DNA from 4 places in the Massilia haematophila genome. Region 4 is predicted to be linked to each of the others. Evidence: predicted binding sites of a transcription regulator. Region 4 holds the regulator's gene; each other region holds the start of a gene.
The links. Region 4 encodes LexA, which represses DNA repair genes until DNA is damaged. Its sites were predicted from a motif close to ACTGTATNNNNATACAGT; they were not measured.
Positions count from the first base shown of each region.

Region 1: a site for LexA is predicted at 1,950-1,967, ahead of dinB (DNA polymerase IV). Genes of this name have one in related genera too.
Region 2: a site for LexA is predicted at 4,288-4,305, ahead of ACFOPH_RS03375 (VRR-NUC domain-containing protein). Genes of this name have one in related genera too.
Region 3: a site for LexA is predicted at 4,078-4,095, ahead of recA (recombinase RecA). Genes of this name have one in related genera too.

Region 1 is NZ_JBHRVV010000001.1:4,370,249-4,376,049, forward strand. Features, by position in the region: gene ACFOPH_RS19385 (S8 family peptidase) at 1-1,745, shown strand, start outside; gene dinB (DNA polymerase IV) at 1,991-3,067, shown strand; gene ACFOPH_RS19395 (recombination-associated protein RdgC) at 3,154-4,050, shown strand; gene ACFOPH_RS19400 (catalase) at 4,243-5,801, opposite strand, start outside.
Region 2 is NZ_JBHRVV010000001.1:728,522-734,322, forward strand. Features, by position in the region: gene ACFOPH_RS03365 (LytR/AlgR family response regulator transcription factor) at 1-347, shown strand, start outside; gene ACFOPH_RS03370 (ATP-dependent DNA helicase) at 364-2,631, opposite strand; gene ACFOPH_RS03375 (VRR-NUC domain-containing protein) at 2,628-4,274, opposite strand; gene ACFOPH_RS03380 (hypothetical protein) at 4,377-5,093, opposite strand; gene ACFOPH_RS03385 (M15 family metallopeptidase) at 5,240-5,801, shown strand, end outside.
Region 3 is NZ_JBHRVV010000001.1:3,707,869-3,713,669, forward strand. Features, by position in the region: gene sucC (ADP-forming succinate--CoA ligase subunit beta) at 1-974, opposite strand, end outside; gene ACFOPH_RS16430 (DUF2889 domain-containing protein) at 1,037-1,597, opposite strand; gene ACFOPH_RS16435 (hypothetical protein) at 1,845-2,204, opposite strand; gene recX (recombination regulator RecX) at 2,443-2,901, opposite strand; gene recA (recombinase RecA) at 2,938-4,014, opposite strand; gene ACFOPH_RS16450 (response regulator transcription factor) at 4,205-4,921, shown strand; gene ACFOPH_RS16455 (sensor histidine kinase) at 4,918-5,801, shown strand, end outside.
Region 4 is NZ_JBHRVV010000001.1:2,666,845-2,672,645, reverse strand. Features, by position in the region: gene ACFOPH_RS11910 (sel1 repeat family protein) at 1-571, shown strand, start outside; gene lexA (transcriptional repressor LexA) at 863-1,498, opposite strand; gene rpsF (30S ribosomal protein S6) at 1,741-2,127, shown strand; gene priB (primosomal replication protein N) at 2,173-2,466, shown strand; gene rpsR (30S ribosomal protein S18) at 2,508-2,798, shown strand; gene rplI (50S ribosomal protein L9) at 2,840-3,292, shown strand; gene ACFOPH_RS11880 (replicative DNA helicase) at 3,423-4,808, shown strand; gene ACFOPH_RS11875 (DUF47 domain-containing protein) at 4,885-5,511, shown strand; gene ACFOPH_RS11870 (inorganic phosphate transporter) at 5,536-5,801, shown strand, end outside.

The DNA.
Region 1 (5,801 bases), 1.7 Mb from region 4:
GTCCGCTCCACGCCTCGGCCGCCGTCCCCGATGCCGTTCCCGGCGCCGCCCCGGAAGCGCAATACATCCTGCATACCGATCGCATGATCGTGAAGTACAAGGACGCCAAGGTCGTCAACGGCCGCGCCTTCGTACCTGCCGTGACCGCGGCGCGCCAGGCGGCCGTCGACCGCGCCGGCCAGGATTTCGGCGCCAAGCTGGCTCCGATGCACAGCATCGCCACCGGCGCGCATGTGATGAAGCTGAACCGCAAGCTCTCGCTGACCGAAGCGGGTGCGCTGGCCAAGGAAATGATGGCGCGCGACCCGTCGATCGAATATGCCGAGCCGGACCGCATCATGACCAGGATGATGACGCCGAACGACCCGCGCTACACCGAGCAGTGGCACTACTATGAAGCGACCGGCGGCCTGCGCCTGCCGGCAGCCTGGGACAGCTCGACCGGGGCCGGCGTGCGCGTCGCCGTCATCGACACCGGCTACCGTCCACATGCCGACCTGTCGGGTCAGATCCTGGCCGGCTACGACTTCATCTCCGACACCGCCGTCGCCAACGACGGCAACGGCCGCGACAGCGACGCGTCCGATCCGGGCGACTGGGTCTCCGCCAGCGAATGCTACGCCGGCAACGCGGCATCGGGCTCGAGCTGGCACGGCACCCACGTGGCCGGCACCATCGCCGCCGCGACCAACAACGGCGTCGGCGTGGCCGGCGTCGCCTTCGGCGCCAAGATCGTGCCGGTGCGCGTGCTCGGCAAGTGCGGCGGCTACACCTCGGACATCGCCGACGCGATCGTCTGGTCCTCGGGCGGCAGCGTCAGCGGCGTACCGAACATCGCGGCCCGCGCCCAGGTGATCAACATGTCGCTGGGCGGCAGCGGTTCCTGCGACACTACCACCCAGAACGCGATCAACAGCGCCCGTTCGCGCGGCACCGTCGTGATCGTCGCGGCTGGTAACGAAAACCAGAACGCCTCGAACTCGAACCCGGCCAACTGCTCGGGCGTCGTGACCGTGGCTGCGACCACCCGCGCCGGCGGCAAGGCTTCGTACTCGAACTACGGCACCGTGGTCGACGTGGCGGCGCCGGGCGGCGGCACCGGTGGCAGTATCCTGTCGACCCTGAACAGCGGCACCAGCTCGCCGGGTTCCGACAGCTACGCCGGCTACCAGGGGACCTCGATGGCGACGCCGCACGTCGCCGGCGTGGCGGCCCTGATGCTGGCGAAGAACGCGGCGCTGACGCCCGACCAGATCGAGTCCAAGCTGAAGAGCACGGCACGCGCCTTCCCGGCGACCTGCTCGGGCTGCGGCACCGGTATCGTCGACGCGGCAGCAGCGGTGGCATCGGCCACCGGCACCACCCCGGCGCCGGGCCCGACCATCAGCGAAACCGAGTCGAACAACACGATCTCGACCGCGAACGCGATCAGCACCAGCGGCACGGTCGTCAACGGCACCATGAGCGCCAGCACCGACACCGACTACTTCGTGGTCCAGCTGCCGGCCGGCAAAACGCTCACGGCGACCATGACCCCAGGTTCGTCGACCGCCGACTACGACCTGTACATCTACAACAGCGCCGGCACCCAGCTGGCGCTGAGCGAAAAGAGCGCCGGCGCGGTCGACAGCGCTTCGGTGACGAACTCGACCACCGCTACCTCGGCACGCTATGTGCGCGTCAAGTACTACAGCGGCGGCACCGGTTCGACCAACGGCAAGTACACGCTGAGCCTGGGCTGGTAATTGCAGTAAAAACAGTCGAGTCCCAAGGGTGAAAGACGCGCGGCTTGCCGCGCGTCTTTTTTTGTTTCTTCGTAGGGTGGGCTCTCGAGCCCACGCGGTGATCGATAACGGCTCCGATGTCGGACTCGGTGATCTCGCTGCAAACCATCACCGCGTGGGCACAGCGTGCCCCCCCTACTTGCACCAAACCGCAATTGACGAGATACTGTACGGAATTACAGTAGTCGGCTCCCGCCGCCGCCCGAGTGAACGCCCCCGCACGTAAAATCATCCATTGCGATTGCGACTGCTTCTATGCGTCGGTCGAGATGCGCGACGATCCCTCGCTGCGCGGCCGGCCGCTCGCCGTCGGTGGGCGGCCGGACCAGCGCGGGGTGATCGCGACCTGTAATTACGAGGCGCGCCGCTACGGCATCCACTCGGCCATGGCCACTGCCCAGGCAATGAAACTGTGTCCGGACCTGCTGGTGATCCCGCCGGCAATGGAAAAGTACCGCATCGCGTCGCGCCAGATCATGGACATCTACCGCGACTACACGGAACTCGTCGAACCGCTGTCGCTGGACGAAGCCTATCTCGACGTGTCGAATTCGCCGCATTGCAAGGGCAGCGCGACCCTGATCGCGCAGGAAATCCGGCGCCGCATTGTCGAGACCGTCGGCATCACGGCGTCGGCCGGGGTGGCGCCAAATAAATTCGTGGCGAAGATCGCCAGCGACTGGAACAAGCCCGACGGCCTGTTCCTGGTGCGTCCGGAAGAGGTAGATGCTTTCGTTGCCGCACTGCCTGTGAAGAAGCTGCACGGCGTCGGCAAGGTCACGGCCGCCAAGATGAACAACCTGGGCCTGAAAACGTGCGCTGACCTGCGCGGCTGGAGCCTGCACAAGCTGCAGGAGCACTTCGGCAGCTTTGGCGCGCGTTTGCATGACCTGTGCCGGGGCATCGACTACCGCGAAGTGTCGCCCGAGCGCGAGCGCAAATCGGTCAGCACCGAGGAAACGTATACGCCCGACGTGCCGGACCTGGCGGGCTGCCTGGCCCTGTTGCCGGACCTGTATGAACATCTGCTGGGGCGCATCAAGCGCAACGGTGCCGAAAAATTCATCAATAAGCTGTTCGTGAAAATCAAATTCGCGGACTTCCAGCAGACCACGGTCGAGTGTGTCGGTTACGCGCCACATTTGCCGAGCTATGCGCGCCTGATGGAAATCGGCTGGCAGCGCGCCAGCCGCCCGGTCCGCCTGCTGGGCGTCGGTGTACGCCTGGGCGAGGCCGAACATGTCGAGCAGCTCAGCCTGTTTGACGAACACACAACACATTGAATTGTTGATGTTGCCTGCCAAAAATAGTGCGACATCAGCGTGTAAAATGTCGTTCCCCTGAAATACTGAGACAACAGAAAGCAACTATGTGGTTCAAGAATCTTCAGATTTACCGCCTGCCCCAGAACTGGGCGTTCACCCCTGAACAAATGGAAGACGCGCTGCAGTCGCAGGCTTTCACGCCGGCCAGCAGCAATGAACTGCTGCGCCAGGGCTGGGATTCGCCGCGCGGCAACGGCAAGCTGGTCCACGTGGTCAACAAGCAGATGCTGATGATGCTGGGCACGGAAAAGAAACTGCTGCCGAGCTCGGTGATCAACCAGGTGGCCAAGGCCAAGGCGGCCGAACTGGAAGAGCAGCAGGGCTTCCCGCCGGGCAAGAAGGCGATGAAGGAATTGAAGGAACGCGTGGCCGACGAACTGCTGCCGCGCGCATTCTCGATCCGCAGCAATGTCTGGACCTGGATCGACCCGGTCAACGGCTGGCTGGTGATCGATGCCGCCAGCCCCTCGAAGGCCGACGACGTCATCAAGCTGCTGCTCAAGGCGGTCGACAAGCTGCCGCTGGAATCGCTGCGCGTGCAGCGCTCGCCGGTGGCCGTGATGACCGGCTGGCTCGAGTCGGACGAAGCGCCGTACAACTTCACGATCGACCAGGATACCGAACTGCGCGCCACCGGCGAAAGCCGCGCCGCCGTGCGCTACGTGAAGCACTCGCTGGACCCGGAAGACATCCGCCGCCACATCGCCTCGGGCAAGCAGTGCACCCGCCTGGCGATGACCTGGAACAGCCGCGTCTCGTTCGTGCTGACCGAATCGCTGGCGATCAAGGGCGTCAAGCCGCTGGATGTGATCAAGGAAGGCGAAACCGTCACCTACAGCGACGACGAGCGTTTCGATAACGACATCATGCTGATGACCGGTGAACTGGCCAAGATGCTGACCGACGTGGTCGAGGCGCTGGGCGGGGAAGCGAAGGCGTAAGGGTTCCGCGGCATTTGCCGAAGGGCGTAGGGTGGGCTCTCGAGCCCACGCGGTCGTGCTGACGCATACCACGACCGTCACCGTATCGACCGATCATCCGTCGTACCGCGTGGGCACAAGTGCCCACCCTACCAGAAGCAAAAAACGGACCCTCACGGGTCCGTTTTGCTTTACTGCCGAGGCAAACGCAGCTTACTTCGCCCCCACCTCCTCGCTGGTCGCCGGTTCTTCGCGCTTGCCGTCGGTATAGGTCGACCCTTGCCGGTTGTCGTGCGGCGCTGGTTTACCCGGCAGCGGCGGCAGGGCCTTGGCCTTCTCGAGGTCGATGCCGGCGATTTCCGCCACGCGGCGACCGTAGTCCTCGTCGCAATGCCACAGGTGCCACACCATGCGCAGCTGGATCGGTTCCGGGCACTGCTTCAGGTCGCCGCCGACGTTGTTGACCAGGTCGTCGCGTTCCCAGTCCTGGAAAGTACGGTAGCGGTCGCCGGCCTGCTTGTAGTCGGCGGCAGTCGAGGTGGTCTGGTAGCGGCCCAGGTGGCCTTCCACGTACTGGTGGTAGTCGCGCTGCGGTTGCGGCGCTTCCTGCATGCCGCCCATCAGGCTCGGCTCGTAGTTGATGTGCTTGTTCTCTCCGCCGTCGTCGACGTAATAGGTCATCTGGCCGTCGCGCTGGTTGGTCTTCGCGCGCGCCTTTTCCTGCGGCGCGTTGATCGGCAATTGCAGGTAGTTCGGGCCGACGCGGTAGCGCTGGGTGTCGGAGTAGGACAGGGTGCGGCCCTGCAGCATCTTGTCGTCCGAAAAATCGATGCCGTCGACCAGTACGCCGGTGCCAAAGGCCGACTGCTCGGTCTCGGCGAACACGTTGTCCGGGTTTTTATCCAGCACCATGCGGCCTACCGGCAGCAGCGGGAACTGGTCTTCCGGCCAGCGTTTGGTGTCGTCGAGCGGATCGAAGTCGAGCTCGGGATGCTCGCCGTCGGCCATGATCTGCACGCAGAATTCCCATTCCGGATAGTCACCGCGCTCGATCGCCTGGTACAGGTCGCGCGTGGCGTGGCTGGTGTCGTGGGCCTGGATCTCGGCCGCCTGCTGGGCGGTGAGGTTGCGCACGCCCTGGCGCGGCTGCCAGTGGAATTTCACGAGGTGGGCCACGCCCTCGTCGTTCACCAGTTTATAGGTGTTGACGCCGGAACCTTCCATTTCGCGGTAGTTGGCCGGGATGCCCCATGGGCTCTTGACCCAGGTAACCATGTGCAGCGATTCCGGGTGGTTCGCGATGAAGTCGTAGAAGCGCCAGGGTTCCTGCTGGTTGGTGACCGGGTCGGGCTTGAAGGCGTGGATCATGTCCGGGAACTTGATGGCGTCGCGGATGAAGAAGACCTTCAGGTTGTTGCCGACCAGGTCCCAGTTGCCCTCGACGGTTTTCAGTTTGACGGCAAAGCCGCGCGGATCGCGCGCCGTTTCCGGCGACTCCTTGGCGCCGATCACGGTCGAGAAACGTATGAACACGGGCGTCTGCACGCCGACCTCGGTCAGCACCTTGGCGCGGGTGTATTTGCTGGCCGGCTCGTCGCCGATCTTGCCGTAGGCTTCGAAATACCCGTGGGCGCCGGTGCCGCGCGCATGGACCACACGCTCGGGAATGCGCTCGCGGTCGAAGTGGGTGATTTTTTCGATGAATTGATAATTCTCGAGGGTTGCCGGACCGCGCTCGCCGACGGATCGCAGCGACTGGTTGTCGCGCACGG
Region 2 (5,801 bases), 1.9 Mb from region 4:
AAGCGGCGCGCCGCGACGGATTCCTGACGCGCATCCTGGTGCGCGAGGGCGCGCGGGTGCACGTGGTGCCGGCCGAAAGCATCGCCTGGATCGAGGCCCAGGACGATTACGTCGAGATCCATGCAGGCGGCAGGGCGCACCTGAAGAACGGACGCATGGCCGAACTCGAACAGGGCCTGGATCCGGCCATGTTCCTGCGCGCGCACCGTTCCTACATCGTGAACGTGGGCGCGATCGAACGCATCGAGGCCGCGAGCAAGGACAGCTGGTGCGCTGTGCTGAAGGACGGCAAGCGCATTCCCGTCTCGCGCAGCGGCTACCAGAAACTCAGGGAGATGATGCGCTGACGCGGCCAGGGTGCGGTCACTGCTGCCACCAGCGCGGCAGCAGCGCGCGCACGTCAGGCGTATCGAAGCGGTCGTCGATCAGGTAGACCACGCCCTGGTCCTGCTCGGTGCGGATCACGCGCCCGGCCGCCTGCACCACCTTTTGCAGGCCGGGATACAGGTAGGTGTAGTCGTAGCCGGCGCCGAACATGGCCTGCATGCGCGCGCGCAGCTGCTCGTTGACCGGGTTCAGCTGGGGCAGGCCGAGGGTGGCGACAAAGGCGCCGATCAGGCGCGCGCCCGGCAGGTCGACGCCTTCGCCGAAGGCGCCGCCCAGCACCGCGAAGCCGATGCCGCGCCCATTCGGCTCGAAGCGGTCGAGGAATGCGGCGCGTTCGCGCTCGCTCATGCGCCGCTCCTGGCGCCAGACCGGCACCTCGGGGTGCTGCCGGGCGAACAGGTCGGCGGCCTGCGCCAGGTAATCGAAGCTGCTGAAGAAGGCCAGGTAGTTGCCGGGCTGGCGCGCATACTGGTCCGCCATCAGCCGGGCGATCGGCGCCAGCGAAGCCGCGCGGTGCTGGTAGCGCGTCGAGATATCGGCGGCTATCGTTACCTGCAGCTGGCCGGCGGTGAACGGCGATTCGACGTCGACCCAGCCGGTGTCTGGCGGCAGCCCGAGCAGGTCGGCAAAATAATGCCAGGGACTGAGCGTGGCCGAGAACAGCGTCACCGAATGCGCGTCGTCGAAACGGGACTTCAGGAAAGGCGCGGGCACCACGTTGCGGATGCTGAGCGTGGTGTCCTTGCCTTGATCCTGACGCGCGACGTCGCACAGCGAATGCTCGCCGAAGGATTCGGCCAGGCGCCCGAAGGCCAGGGCGTCGAACAGGAACTCCTGCAGCGCCGGGTCGAGCGGCACGGCCTGCTCGGCGAGGTGGTCGTTGATCGCGCTGGTCGCGCCCTGCAGCGCGCTCAGGAATTTTTCCGGCGGCGCCGGCAGGACCTGGTAGGGGTGGGGCGCGTGCGCGTCGATCTCGCCCCAGGCGCGGGCCAGCTTGGTGAGCGTCTTCTTGACCGGCGCCGGCGCGGCGGCGCGGGCCAGGCGCAGGGCCGCGCGGTCGATCCGGCTCGAGTACATCGCGCGGGCGCGCGCCACCATGTTGTGCGCCTCGTCGACCAGCACGCTGGCGCGCCAGCCGTTGGCCTGGGCCAGGGCGTACAGCATGGCGCCGCCGTCGAAATAATAATTGTAGTCGCCGACCACGACGTCGCTCCAGCGCGCCATCTCGCTGCCCAGGTAATACGGGCAGACATCGTGCGCCAGGCCGACTGCGCGCAGCGCCGCGCGGTCCAGCACCGGCACGTCCAGCGCGGCGGCGCGCGCGGCCGGCAGGCGGTCGTAGAAGCCCTTCGCCAGCGGGCAGGAGGTGCCCTGGCAGGCCTTGTCCGGATGCTCGCAGGCCTTGTCGCGCGCGGCCAGTTCCAGCACCCGCAGCGGTAGGGAAGGGCTGGCGCCGCGGATGGTGGCGGCAGCGTCGAGCGCGAGCTGGCGGCCCGGTGTCTTCGCGGCCAGGAAGAAGATCTTGTCGATGCGCTGGTTCGGTGCGGCTTTCAGCACCGGGAACAGGCTGCCGACGGTCTTGCCGATGCCGGTCGGCGCCTGCGCCAGCAGGCAGCGCCCGGCGCTGTTGGCCTTGAAGACGGTCTCGGCGAGCTGGCGCTGGCCGGGACGGAAGGCCGCATGGGGAAAGGGCAGCGCGGCCAGGGCGGCGTCGCGCGCCTCGCGGTGGCGCAGCTCCTGTTCGGCCCAGGCGATGAAGCGGCCGCACTGCTCCTCGAACAGCGCGCGCAATTCGGGCGCACTGCGGGTCTCGCGCAACACGGTTTCGTGGCCGCTGCCGATCTCGTAGTAGACCAGGGCCAGGTTGACCTGCTCGAGCCCGAGCTCGGCGCACAGCAGGTGGCCGTAGACGCGCAGCTGCGCCCAGTGCAGGTGGCGGTGATTGTCCGGCATCGATGCCAGCTGGCCGCGGTAGGTTTTGATCTCTTCCAGCAGGTTCTCGCGCGCGTCGTAGCCGTCGGCGCGGCCGCGCACATGCAGGGCCCCGTGGTCGCCGGACAGCGAGACTTCGGTGCGGTAGCCGTCGCCGCGGCGCGCCGTCACCACCGCATGCCCGGCGATGCCTTCCTGGGCGGTCGGCGAGGGCGTGAAGCGCAGGTCGAGGTCGCCCTGCTTGGCGGTGAACTCGCACAGGGCGCGCACGGCAACCGTGTATCTCGTGCTGGAATCCGCGGGCTCGCTCAAGCCGCCTGCTCCCACTGCAGGTAGCAGACCGACACCGGCATCCCGTGGGTGGCGCAGTAGTCGATCCAGCGCAGCTGGTTGTCCTGCAGGCGGTCGCCCGGTCCCTTCACCTCGATCATGTGGTAGCGCTTTTCATCCGGCCAGAACTGGATCAGGTCGGGGAAGCCGGTGCGGTTTTCCTTGACGTCGGCCAGGATGCGTTCGCACCACTTCTTCAGGTGGGCGGCCGGGATGCAGTCCAGCGCCAGTTCGATCAGGCCGGCGTCGAGGTAGTCCCAGGCCACGAAGGGCGAGGCGATGCCGGCCTTCTCGACGAAGTGGGCCATGACGGTGGCGCGGTAGCGGCCGTCGTCGAGCTGGGCCAGGCAATCGGCGAATTCAGCGGCGCGGCGCTGGGCGAAGTCGGGACTGTACAGGTCGGCCGGACCGCGATGGAAGGGGTGGAAGAATGCCCCCGGGATGGCGGCGAACACCGCGCGCCAGCACAAGAGTCCAAACAAGGCATTCGCCAGCATGTTCTCGACGTAGAAGACGGGCGCGCCCTCATCGGCCAGGTATTCGCGCACCACACCTTCGACCCACCAGTCGCCCTGGGGCATCGGCAGGCAGACGTCGATCCGGACCGGCTCGATGCGGCGCGCGATGGTCTTCGGATGGCCGAGGCGGCGCGCCAGGCGCGGCCCGATGCGCAGCAGGTGCTGGCGCTCGGCGTCGCTTTCCGGCGCCGCCTGGGCAACGCCCAGAAGCTCCCAGGCTTCGAGATAGCGTTCGGCCTTTTCCAGCACCCGGATCGCACGGCCGCGCGCGCCCGGGAAGCGGCAGCGCGCATACAGCGCGTGGGCCCGGTCCCAGTCCTTCTGCTTCTCGTAGTGCTGGCCGATCTGGAACAGCAGCTTCTCGCGCCGGCTCTCCAGCCAGTCGTTGTGGAAGGCATGCTCGGGCAGGTCGCGCACGATGTCGTCGGCCGGCTCGATGCCTTCGGCAAAGCGTTCCTTGCAGGCGTGCAGGAGCAGGTAGTGGTCGATGTCGGCGCGGTCGCGGAAACCGCGCGAGGCGTTTGAAAACTCGACCTGCTCGTAGCGGAACAGGCCGAGGTCGGACAGCACGAACTCGGTCCAGTCCTGGCGCAGGTTGCCGAAGAAGATCAGGCGCAGGCGGTCGCACAGCGGCTTGACGTGGATGCGCAGGGCGAGGTCGTCGCAATCGCGGTACCAGGCGGAGAACGTCCGCTCCTCGCCGAAGCTTTCGCGCAGGGCCGCGAGCTGCTCGGCCTTGCGCGCGGATTTATGCTGCAGGTGGGCGCCGAAGGCGGCGGCGATCTCGGGCTTGGAGAGCAGATCGAACAGCTCGTCGAGCGAGACGACGGGGTCATGCTCGACCCAGCCGGTGCCGAGCAGCTGCCGCGCTGCTTCGACCGGACAGCCGATTTCGGCGTAGCGCAGCTTGGACGCGCGAAACAGCGTGCCCTTGCGCATGACCATGCGCACGAAAAGGGCGCGCGCCGGCTGCGGCAGCGCCGGAAAGGCTGCGATGAAAGTCCGTTCCTCGTCAGTCAGCAGGTCGTCGTAGCGCTGGCCGATCCAGTCCAGGACGCCCTGGAAGTTGTCCAGGTAATAAAACTCGTTTTCCAGAACCCTGTTCATTGCGAGATGCGACACTGTGCTTATGTACAGTATAGCGCCGCAGCGCGCAATCGGCCCAGCAGTTTCGGCCGCGCAGGAGCGCGGCCGTGGTTTTTTGCCACATCAGCGCTTGGCCGGCGCCGGGCACTTCGCGCCTGTGCATGGCGGCGCCTGCTCGCGTTCGCTACGGTGGCGCTCGGACTGGGCGATGATGGCGGAGATCAGTGCGACGTCGCTGTCGACCGCGGAATCGGCAGCCTTACCCGGCGTCGCCTTGCGCCTGGGCGCATCGGCGGGGCGGGGCGCCTTCGCCGCGTTTTCGGCCTTGGCGGCTTTCTCGGCCCTGGTGGCTTTGTCCGCCTTGGCGGTTTTCTCGGGCGTGCGCGTCTTGTCCGCATTGTCCGTCTTCTCCGGTGTCTTGATGGCAGGCGCCGGCTGCGGCGCTGCTGGCGCTGCTTTCTTCGGCGCCTCTGGCGGAGCCCCTGGCGCTGGCGGCCTGGCTGTGCTGGCCTCATCGGGCGGCAGCATCACCAGCGGCGGCGGGTTGGCCGGCCGATCCTGGGGCTGGGGTTGATCGACGATGACGGCGGCCTGCGGCGCTTCGGACAGCTGTAGCGGCGCGGACTCGGGCGGCGGCGCGGGCGCGGCCGCCGGCGCCGTGTTCTCGTCGACGCGCTCGACTTGCGCCTGGAGGGTCGTCGCGGTGGTGTGGTTGTCGTAGGCGAGCCAGGCGACCACGCCCACGAGGATGCCGGTGAACGCGGCGGCCGCGCAATACCAGGCCAGGCGCGGGCTCGAGATGCGTCCGCCGGCACGGCGGGCCGAATCGCGCTCCAGCATTGCAAGAATGTTTTCCTCTCCGGCTGCACGGCGCGACGACATCAGGTTCGGTCGCGTCGAGGCTGCTTGATTTTCGTCTGTAGGCCGCACGGCATTACTCCTAAGATTGCGTTTTCAGTCCGATTAGAAACAATCTGGGGAAAGCCATGCTGATCTTTCTCGCGTTTCTGTACTTTTGCGTCGCCTGCACTGCGATCTGGCTGGCGATCTTTCCGACTGGCAGGGCAATGCTGGGCCAGCTCGTGTTCAACCTGCGCAGCCGCCTGCGCCTGGGACGCCAGGCGGCAGGCTGGCGCGCCGGGCGCCCGTCCCGGCCGGCGGCGCTGGGACACGACCTGGCGGCGCTCGGCAGGAAGGTGCTGAAGTTGGCGCGGCGCAACTGGATCGTGCTGGCCATCGGCGTGCCGGTGGTGGCGATCCCTTCCTTGCTGGCCCTGGTGATGCGTTCGCCCGACATGCTGCCCGACTACCAGCCGGTCGAGGCCTTGCCCGACGCCCAGATCGCCGCACTGCTGCAGGGCGAGCAGCTGGTGCCGCCGGTGGCGCCGCCGCCCCTGGCCTTCAGCACCCAGGAAGTGGTGCTGGTGCGGCCGATGCTGGTCAATGCCAGCCGCAACTGGGGCCTGATGCATCCGGACTTCAGCCAGCGCCTGCTGCTGGCATTCAAGATCATGAAGGAAAAGCACGGCTACGAGATGGCCTTGCTCG
Region 3 (5,801 bases), 1.0 Mb from region 4:
CAACGCATGATGCCGCCGAAGATGTTGACCAGGATGGCTTTCAGGCCTGGGTTCTTCAGCATGATCTTGAATGCTTCGGTAACTTTCTCAGCCGTCGCACCGCCGCCCACGTCCAGGAAGTTGGCCGGCTCGCCGCCGAACAGCTTGATGGTGTCCATGGTGGCCATGGCCAGGCCGGCGCCGTTCACCAGGCAGCCGATGTTGCCGTCGAGCGAGATGTAGGCCAGGTCGAACTTCGATGCTTCGACTTCGGCTGGATCTTCTTCGTCCAGGTCGCGGTAAGCCAGGATCTCCGGCTGGCGGAACAGGGCGTTGGCGTCGAAGTTGAATTTCGCGTCCAGAGCGATGACTTTACCGTTGCCGGTCAGGATCAGCGGGTTGATTTCGGCCAGCGACGCATCGGTTTCCCAGTAAGCCTGGTACAGGCCTTTCAGGTTCTGGCGGGCTTCTGCCAGCGATTCGGCAGGAATGCCGATCTTGGTCGAGATGTCGTCCGCTTCGGCGTCGGTCAGGCCGACCGATGGGTCGATCGCGATCGAGTGGATTTTTTCAGGATTGCTGTGGGCGACTTCTTCGATGTCCATGCCGCCTTCCGACGAGGCCATCAGCACGACCTTCTGGGTCACGCGGTCGGTGACCATCGAGACGTACAGTTCCTTCTTGATGTCGGCGCCTTCTTCGATCAGCAGGCGGCGCACTTTCTGGCCTTCCGGGCCGGTCTGGTGCGTGACCAGCTGCATGCCCATGATCTGTTCTGCGTATTCCTTGACCTGTTCCAGCGACTTGGCAACCTTCACGCCGCCGCCTTTGCCGCGGCCGCCAGCATGGATCTGGGCCTTGACGACCCAGACCGGGCCGCCCAGCTCTTCAGCTGCCTTGACGGCCTCTTCCACCGACATGCACGGAATGCCGCGCGGTACCGTCACCCCGAACTTTCGGAGGATTTCTTTGCCCTGATACTCATGGATTTTCATGCTGGCTTCCCTTCTTCTGTTACTGATATGGATAGTTAATTGGAAAACTTCGACATCGGAGTTTAACCCGGTACGGCCTTGATCGCCCAACGAGGGTAATACCGTGCCACGGCGGGACCGTCGGCGCGCAGCGCGTGGCAACGGTCGATCTCGTAAGGACGCTCAGCGTCGCCTTGGGCGGCATTGCGCGTCTCGAACGCATCATCGGCGAAGGCCTGGATTGCCGCGGTGGGCAGGACCTGCGCCAGTTCAGTCAAATGGGTGCAACCAAGCACGCCCGAGAGGCGGTCTTTCAGGTGCAACCGGAAATGCTTGGCGAGCGACAGGCCGACCAGCTTCTTGTAAGCGGGGCCGATGGTGTCGCAATAGCCAGGATACGGCACCGAGTCGGACGCGGCTTCGGCGTCGACGATCTCGAGGTCGCGATTGATGGTGATGCGCAGGCTCAGGTCGTGCACTGCGGTGCCGGCCGGACGGACGCCGGAAGCAAGCGGGATGTCCTGTGCCTTGATGTCGCGAATGCGCGCGTCGAGGTCCCACAGGCCATCGTCGCGCGCGTACGCTTCGACGGTAATGGCGCGCGTGTGCCGGAGCTGGCGCGGAGCGGGAGAAGACAGAGGCATAAAAACGTTGCCGACAGGGCGGCGGTCAAATGTTGCAGCCGGTGTGCTGATGCACGTTGCCGCAGCTTCTGCGGCAACAACCGCTCATGCGGCGCTGCTTAAACCGTCAAAGTTTAGCACAGGCCGATAGCGGTTGCACTGCAACATGACGCATTGACCACGCCGCCAACCGGGGAATGTCGAAAGAATGGCAAGCCTGCCAACGTTGCCCATACAGGGTCGGTGGACGCCACGGCGGCGGGTCGAGTCAGGAAACGTCGTTGCGGAAGAAGCAGTTGATGCCCTCGCCGTCGAGGCAAATCTGGGCATCGCGGTCGATGATGGCCGACCAGGTGCCCTCCCCCGCCTCGGGCTCGATGCCGCGCCAGACGATGCCGGAAAACGAGACCGATAGCGCCGGGCCGCCGGCTTCGCGCCAGGAGCCGCGGATTTCGTCGGTATTGCGGCCCAGGCCGCTGGTTTGCAGGACGTAGTCGCCGCCGGGACGCACGTCCAGGACGATGGACGTGTCGGCGGTGCTGAGAATATAGACGCCGGCGGGGCTGGTCGGCGCCTGGGTGCAGCCGATCAGGCCGGCAGCCAGTCCTAGTGCGAGCAACGCTTTCATCTTGTTCCCTTCTCGATCGCTCGGGTTGCTGCGGCAGGCGCCGCGGACTGGAGCGGCGAGGCCTGCGGCCTGGAGTGCGGCATGCGCCGCGGACATCAAGCGCCAGCGCGCAGCGCCATCCGTCGTTGAGGAATATGCAGGGCATATCGGCGAATGGCGCTCCGCGCTGGCGCCTGGCCCGGATCGGGCCCAAATCTAGCCCGGATATGGTCCCGGGAGGCTTACCGGTGCTGTAACGTCAACAATCGTCGTCGTCCGGAGCGCCCTTGAGCGCCTCGCGTACGGCGCGCTGGGAAAAGCCGCGCGCCATCAGGAAGCGCATCTGCTTGGCGCGCTCGGGCGCGTCCTGGGCAACGGTGCCGAATTTGCGGCGCCAGACTTCGACGGCGCGCGCCATTTCGCTCTCGGCCAGTTCGGACTTGAGCTCGGCAAGCGCTTCGCCGTTCACGCCGTGACTCTGCAATTCCGCCACGACGCGGCTGTTGCCATAGCGGGAAGCTTTTCGGTGAATCAGCGATTCGGCGAAACGCTCCTGCGACAGCCAGTTATTCTTTTCGAGGAAATCGAGGAGGGCTTCGACGTCGTCGCCCTCCTCGGCATGGCGCGCCAGCTTGCGGCCCAGCTCGAGCCGGCTGTGCTCCCTCATGGAGAGGAAGCGCAGGGCCCGGGCCTTCAGGCTCAGGGGTGGCGCGCGCATGGTGCTGCTGTCAGAACAATCAAAGCACGCTCAAGCTTATTCCGACACGGCCTTCAGCTTCGGCGTATCGCCGCCGTCGGCAGCGACCGGCGGCAGCTCGCGCACGCCCAGCGCCGCGCGGACCTTGTTCTCGATCTCGCGTGCCAGTGCCGGACGGTCCTTCAGGAACTGACGGGCGTTGTCCTTGCCCTGGCCGATGCGTTCGCCGTTGTAGCTGTACCAGGAACCCGACTTCTCGACGATCTTGTTGTCGGCGCCCAGGTCCAGGATTTCGCCTTCGCGCGAGGTGCCTTCTCCGTACAGGATGTCGAAGTGGGCTTCCTTGAACGGCGGCGCGATCTTGTTCTTGACGACCTTGACCTTGGTTTCGTTACCGATCACCTCGTCGCCCGACTTGATCGAGCCGGTACGGCGGATGTCCATGCGCACCGAGGCGTAGAACTTCAGCGCGTTACCGCCGGTCGTGGTTTCCGGGCTGCCGAACATCACGCCGATCTTCATGCGGATCTGGTTAATGAAGATCACCAGGGTGTTGGTGCGGTTGATCGAGCCGGTCAGCTTGCGCAGCGCCTGCGACATCAGGCGGGCTTGCAGGCCCGGCAGCGAGTCGCCCATGTCGCCTTCGATCTCGGCGCGCGGAGTCAGTGCGGCCACCGAGTCGATGACCACGAGGTCGACCGAACCCGAACGCACCAGGGCGTCGGTGATTTCGAGTGCCTGTTCGCCGGTGTCCGGCTGCGAGATCAGCAGCTCGTCGAGCTTGATGCCCAGCTTTTGCGCATAGGTGACGTCGAGCGCGTGCTCGGCGTCGATGAACGCGCAGGTGCCGCCGAGCTTTTGCATCTGGGCGATGGTCTGCAGGGTCAGCGTGGTTTTACCCGACGATTCCGGACCGTAGATTTCCACGATACGGCCGCGCGGCAAGCCGCCGACGCCAAGCGCGATGTCCAGGCCCAGCGAGCCGGTGGACACGGTTTGCACTTCCTCGACCGGTGCATTCGCGTCCATGCGCATGACCGAGCCCTTGCCGAACTGCTTTTCGATTTGCGCGAGGGCGGCAGCCAGCGCCTTGCCTTTTTCGGAGGCATTTACTGCGGATTTTTTGTCGTCCATAATTTTCTTTCAGTCTCGGAGGTAACCAAGGTGTGGGCGCCGTCGCGCAATTCAATACCTACTACTGTATAAAAATCCAGTGGTTTTGGCAAGCGCTATCTAGTGCCAAGGTGTGAGAAAGCTCGCATTGTTGCGCTAAATCAAACACAATAAAGGCCGCAGCGAGGTTTAATCAAAAACGAGGTGGAACATGCGAATTTTACTTGCGGAAGATGATAGCGTACTCGCCGACGGACTAACGCGCTCGCTGCGCCAGTCCGGCTATGCGATCGACTGCGTGCGCAACGGCGCCGATGCCGATACCGCCCTCTCGACCCAGGAGTTCGACCTCCTGATCTTGGACCTCGGTTTGCCCAAAATGTCCGGCCTCGAAGTGCTGCGCCGCCTGCGCGCCCGCTCTTCCCTGCTGCCGGTGCTGATCCTGACCGCGGCCGACTCCGTCGAGCAGCGCGTCGAGGGACTCGACCTCGGCGCCGACGACTACATGGCCAAGCCCTTCGCCCTGTCCGAGCTGGAGGCGCGGGTGCGCGCATTGACCCGGCGCGGCGCCGGCGGCGGCCCGGCCGTGATCCGCCACGGCCCGCTCTCGTACGACCAGGTCGGGCGCAGCGCCTACATCAACGAGCAGATGCTCGACCTGTCGGCGCGCGAACTGGGCCTGCTCGAGATCCTGCTGGCGCGCACCGGGCGCCTGGTGTCGAAGGAGCAGCTGGTCGACCACCTGTGCGAATGGGGCGAAGAGGTGTCGAACAACGCCATCGAGGTCTACGTGCACCGGCTGCGCAAGAAGATCGAGGTCGGCGGCGTGCGCATCGCCACCGTGCGCGGGCTCGGCTACTGCCTGGAGAAGTTCTCGGACGCTGCCCGGGCCGGCGCCAACACCGAACAGGCCGCCGAGCACAAGTGAACGACCGCGACGCCGGCCTGGTGCCGCCCGACGGCGATTTCCCCGCCGGCGTGCCCGAGCCGCTGTACGTGCCGCCGAATCCCGAGCCCGAGGAAAGCATCCAGCACTCGCTGTTCGGCGAAATCCTCGACTGGATGCTGGCGCCGCTGCTGCTGCTGTGGCCGATGAGCATCGCCATCACTTACCTGGTGGCGAAGTCGATCGCCAACCAGCCCTTCGACCACGCACTGGAAGACCGGGTCACGGTGCTGGCCCAGCAGGTGCGCGAGGTCGACGGCGCGATCGCCAGCCGCCTGCCCGGCAGCGCGCGCGACATCCTGCGCGCCGACGACGTCGACAGCGTGTATTTCCAGGTGCTCGACGCGGGCGGCGCGCACGTCGACGGCGACCGCGAACTGCCGCGCCCACGCGACGACGAGGACGACAAGGACGGCGCCGTGCACTTTCGCAACGACGCCGTGCACGGCACGCCGGTGCGCGTGGCCTACCTCTACGTGAATCTCGATCCCCTGCACAGCGCCGACGCTTCCACGCCGCTCGAGCCGCCGGCGCCGCGCAAGGCCCTGGTGCAGGTGGCCGAAACGCTGGACAAGCGCGCCCTGCTCGCCAACGAGATCATCAAGGGCGTGATCCTGCCCCAGTTCATCATCCTGCCGATCATCCTGGCCCTGGTCTGGTTCGCGCTCTCGCGCGGCCTGTCGCCGCTGGCCGAGCTGCAGGAAAGGATCCGCGCGCGCTCCTCGGACGATTTGTCGCCCATCGATTCCCGTCAAGTGCCGGAAGAAATTTCTCCGCTGGTCGGCTCGCTCAACGACATGCTCGGGCGCCTGGCCCAGACCATCGACATGCAAAAGCGCTTCATCGCCGATGCCGCGCACCA
Region 4 (5,801 bases):
ACAGCTCCTGGGCCAGATGTACTGGTATGGCGAAGCCGGCACGGTCGACGAGGCCAAGGCGACGATGTGGTTCCAGAAGGCCGCCGCCGGCGGCAACAAGGTCGCCGACGCGTCGCTCGAGATCATGAAGCAGCGCGTGGCGCGCCGCGCCGACATCGATTACTGGATGTCGAAGTACGACGGCGAGGAACTGCGGTCCGGCAAGTTCCGCTGCCCCAAGCCGCGCGTGCCCGCGATCTCGAAGCAGGCCGAGGAGATCGACCGGGTCTCGAATGCGATCAACAAGTGGCAGGACTGCTACAACGGCTTCGTGCAGAACCTGAACGCCGCATCGCCGCTCGACAAACAGATCCCGCCTGACGTCGCCAAATTGATGAACCTGGCGGAAATGGAAAAGGCCAAGGCCCACCTGGCCCAGGTCCAGGAAAACCTGTCGGAAGACGCCAAGGTCGGCGCCAAGATGGTGCTGGCCGACGTCGCCGTATGGCGCAGCGCCACCGAGGCCTACATCGCGGAGCACAATGCGATCGTCAACAAGGCGCCGAAGGACCAGTCGTTGCGCACGAAGTAAGCGCAGAGGTAAGGCAAAAAGGCCGCGTCAGCGGCCTTTTGTTTTCGTAGGGTGGGGTCTCGACCCCACGCGGTACAGCGATTGATCAGCCGCGCCATGTCGCGCAGCAGTGATACGGTCGGCCTGCCGGATGAGGTGGCGAGTTGCAAGCCTTGCGCCGCGTGGGGTCGAGACCCCACCCTACGGAACCCGGCAATGCGACGCTTCGCCAATACCGTTCCCCGCACAAATCCCATCAAGCAAAAAGGCCGCGTTAGCGGCCCTTTCAGCGTTCGACTTGGTATGTGCGGCTCAGTGCCAGCTACGCATCAGCCCCACCGCCAGCCCTTCGAGCGCGAACTCGTCTTCCGGTTCGACGCGGATCACCTTGAAGTCCGGGTTTTCCGGCAGCAGTTCGATCACGTCGCCGGTCTTGCGGTAGCGCTTGACGGTCACGTCCTCGCCCAGGCGGGCGACGACGATCTGGCCGTTCTTGGCGCTGTCAATTTTCTTGACCGCCAGGAAGTCGCCGTCCATGATGCCGGCGTCGCGCATCGACCAGCCGCGCACCTTCAGCAGGAAGTCGGGGCGGGCGCCGAACATGGCCGGGTCGACGTTGTAGGTTGCCTCCACATGTTCCTGGGCCAGGATGGGCGAGCCCGCGGCGACGCGGCCGACCAGCGGCAGCGACATCAGCAGGGCAGGCGGGATGGCCGGAACCGCTGGCTCCGATGCCGCCCCGATCAAGCGGATGCCGCGCGAGGTGCCCGAGACGATCTCGATCGCGCCTTTGCGGGCCAGCGCCTGCAGGTGCTCCTCGGCCGCGTTGGCCGACTTGAAGCCCAATTCCTTCGCGATTTCGGCGCGGGTCGGCGGGAAGCCGGTGTTGTCGATCGCTTCCTTGATCAGGTTGAGGATCTGTTCTTGCCGTGCAGTGAGCTTGAGCATGGATGTACCACTGGTTATCGATTCAGACTGTATTTTTGTACAGTAGTCCGAAGAATGCAAGGGGAATCGGCCTTTTTCCGGCATTTTTCCGCGCTTTTTCGGGCGTGGCTGTCGCGAAAGCGGGACGGCAGGCCCCGGATTGTGTTGCTGTCCGCTTCGGGTTATAATTGCAGGCTTTCCCTTCCCACACTCGTCTTGACGCCGAGGTGGGCATTTGTTTAAACGTCCTCAAGGAGTGTTGCATGCGTCATTATGAAATCGTTTTTATCGTCCACCCGGACCAAAGCGAGCAAGTCCCGGCGATGATCGAGCGTTACAAGACCACGGTGACCAGCCGCGGCGGTAACATCCATCGCGTGGAAGACTGGGGCCGTCGCCAGATGGCTTACCAGATCCAGAAGCTGCCGAAGGCACATTACATCTGCATGAACATCGAGTGCGACAACGAGACCCTGGTCGAGCTGGAAACCGCATTCAAGTTCAATGATGCCGTGCTGCGTCACCTGACCGTGAAGATGAAGAAAGCTGAAACCGCTCCGTCGCCAATGATGAAGTCGGTCCAGCGCGAAGACGCAGCCAAGAGCCACCGCGCAGAAGCTCCGGCTGCTGCCCCGGCCGCCGCTGCCTAAGGTCTTTCGCCAGATTTCGTGGACGGGCCCAGTGCCCGACGTGCAGTGAACCAGCTCCAGGTCGTCGCTACCATCGCTGAACGCGACCTGTTGCGCTACACCCCCGCCGGCGTGCCGGTCGTCTCGGCAATCCTGATGCACAGTTCGCAGCAGGTCGAGGCAGGGGTGACGAGGTTGGTCGAGTTCGAGATTTCCGCGTTCGCCGCGGGCGAGATTTCGGGCCGATTCGCCAGCGCCGAGCTCGGCGCCGCACACCAGTTCACGGGATTCCTGGCCAGGAAGAACCGCAACAGCAAAGCCCTGGTGTTTCACATCATTGATTTCAGTGCTGCCGCTTAATTACCCAGCGGCCCACCTTTTAGATATACAGGAGCCTCAAAATGGCATTCGGTAAAAAGTTCGACAAAAACAAAGCCAAAGAAAAACTGAAGCGCAAACAGCAGAACCCGCTGTTCAAGCGCAAGAAATTCTGCCGCTTCACCGCCGCCGGCGTTGAACAGGTCGATTACAAAGACGTCGACACCCTGAAGGACTTCGTCCAGGAAAACGGCAAGATCATGCCGGCACGCCTGACCGGCACCAAAGCGCACTACCAGCGTCAAGTGGACACCGCGATCAAGCGCGCACGTTACCTGGCCCTGCTGCCGTACACCGACCTGCACAACGCTTAAGTCGCTACGGCAACGAGCACAAGTAAATACTGGAGAATAATATGCAAGTTATCCTGCTGGAAAAAGTCGTCAACGTCGGCAACCTGGGCGACGTCGTCAAGGTCAAGGACGGTTACGCACGTAACTTCCTGATCCCGCAAAAAATGGCCCGCCGCGCTACCCAGGCTGCTGTGGCCGAGTTCGAAGTCAAGCGCGCCGAACTGGAAAAAGCTGCTGCCGAGAAGCTGGCTGCTGCACAAGGCCAGGGCGAAAAGCTGAGCGGCATGACCATCACCATCGCGCAGAAAGCCGGCGTCGACGGCCGTCTGTTCGGTTCGGTCACCAACTTCGACATCGCTGAAGCCCTGAGCAAGCAAGGTTTCGCCGTCGAAAAGGCGCAAGTGCGCATGCCGACCGGCCCGCTGAAGACCACCGGTGAGCACCCGGTTGCTGTCGCTCTGCACACCGACGTCGTGGTGGATGTCACCATCGCTGTCGTGGGCGAAGCTGCCTAAGCAAGTATGACCGCACAGCTCCTTTGGAGCTGTTGCAAAAAGGAAAAAGCCGGGCTTGCCCGGCTTTTTTTATTCCCAGAAACTCGCCAATTATTTCAGCCGTGTGACCGGAGAAGGTATAATGCCCGCCATGAATACCCCCGCAGATCCGCAAATCGAATCGCTGCGCATCCCCCCGCACTCCATCGAAGCAGAACAGTCCGTCATCGGCGGTTTGCTGCGCGATAATGCGGCCTGGGACCGCATTGCCGACTTCATGCACGCGGACGATTTCTATCGTTACGATCACCGCATCATCTTCGAACAGATGGTGCGCCTGATCAATAGCGGCAAGCCGGCCGACGTCATCACCGTCTACGAGGCGATGGTTTCGCTCGGCAAGGCGGAAGACGTGGGCGGCCTGCAATACCTGAATGCGATGGCGCAGAACACGCCGTCGGCCGCCAACATCCGCCGTTACGCCGAGATCGTCCGCGACCGCGGCGTGCTGCGCAAGCTGATCACCGTTGCCGACGAAATCTCGGGCAATGCGTTCAATCCGCAAGGCAAGGAAGTCAAGCAGATGCTTGACGAAGCCGAATCCAAGATCTTCGCCATCGCCGAGCAGGGCGCGCGCGGCGCCCAGGGCTGGACCGCGGTGCAGCCGCTGCTGACGCAGGTCGTCGAGCGCATCGACGAACTGTATTCGCGCGAGAACCAGGGCGAGATCACCGGCGTGCCGACCGGCTTCATCGACCTCGACCGCATGACCTCGGGCCTGCAGCCGGGCGACCTCGTGATCGTCGCCGGCCGTCCCTCGATGGGCAAGACCGCGTTCTCGGTCAACATCGGCGAGAACGTCGCGATCGAAGCCGGCCTGCCGGTGGCCGTGTTCTCGATGGAGATGGGCGGCGCCCAGCTGGCCATGCGTATGCTCGGTTCGGTCGGCCAGCTCGACCAGCACCGCCTGCGTACCGGCCGCCTGAACGACGAGGACTGGCCGCGCCTGACGCACGCCATCCAGAAAATGAACGATGCCCAGCTCTACATCGACGAGACGCCGGCGCTCAATCCGATCGAGATGCGCGCACGCGCGCGCCGCCTTGCCCGCCAATGTGGCAAGCTCGGCCTTATCATCGTCGACTACCTGCAGCTGATGCAGGGTAGCCAGCCGGGCGACAACCGCGCGTCCGAGATCTCCGAGATCTCGCGTTCGCTCAAGGGCCTGGCGAAAGAATTGCATTGTCCGGTCATCGCACTGTCCCAGCTGAACCGCTCGCTGGAACAGCGGCCGAACAAGCGTCCCGTGATGTCCGACTTGCGCGAATCCGGCGCTATCGAGCAGGATGCGGACGTGATCATCTTCCTGTATCGCGACGAGGTCTATAACCCCGACTCGCCCGATAAGGGAACCGCCGAAATCATCATCGGCAAGCAGCGTAACGGTCCGATCGGGGCCATCCGACTGACCTGGATAGGCCAGTACACCAAGTTCGGCAACTACAGCGGCAACCTCGCCATCTACCAGGGCGATTAAGCCGATATTGCGTCGCCGTGGTCCCTGTTGGTCCACGGCCCCTCGCAGTCCCAAGAGTTTTACAACGGAGAGTTAAATGTTTGGACGCCTGATGCCCACTGAGGGCAAGTTTTTTGATCTGTTCAACCAGCACGCCGCTTTGTGCGTGAAGGGTGCACAGGAAATGGTTGGTCTGATGACCAACTTCGACGACCTGGAAAACCGCACCCACGCCGTGGAGAGCATCGAAAAACAGGCGGACAAGATCACCTACGCCACCGTCGACCTGCTGCACAAGACCTTCATCACCCCGCTCGACCGCGACGACATCCACAAGCTGATCACCCGCATGGATGACATCCTCGACATGATGGAAGACGCGGCCCAGACCATTTCCCTGTACGACCTGCATGCCGTCACGCCGGAAGCCAAGCGCCTGGCCGAGCTGTGCCTGGCCGCCTGCCAGAAGGTCCAGGAAGCCGTGGCCCTGCTGCACGACATGGGCAACGCCCAGAAGATCGTCGCCATCTGCGAAGAGATCGACCGCTTCGAGTCGGACGCCGACCACGTCATGCGCGCCGCCATGTCGAAGCTGTTCCGCGACGAACCGGACGTGCGCAACCTGATCAAGATGAAGGCGATCTACGAGATCCTCGAGACCGTCACCGACCGCTGCGAAGACGTCGCGAACATCATCGAAGGCATCATCGTCGAAAACGCGTAACGCGTACCCAGAACAAGAATAATTATGGAATCTCTACATATCAGCATTTACGTGCTGGGTATGCTGGTGCTGCTGGCACTGGTATTCGACTTCATGAACGGCTTTCACGATTCGGCGAATGCGATCGCCACGGTCGTCTCGACCGGCGTGCTCAAGCCCCAATCGGCCGTCGCCATGGCCGCCTTCTTCAACTTCATGGCCATTTTCGTGGTCAGCATGAAGGTGGCGCAAACCATCGGCAAGGGCACCATCGACCCTCATGTGGTCGACCATTACGTGATCTTCGGGGC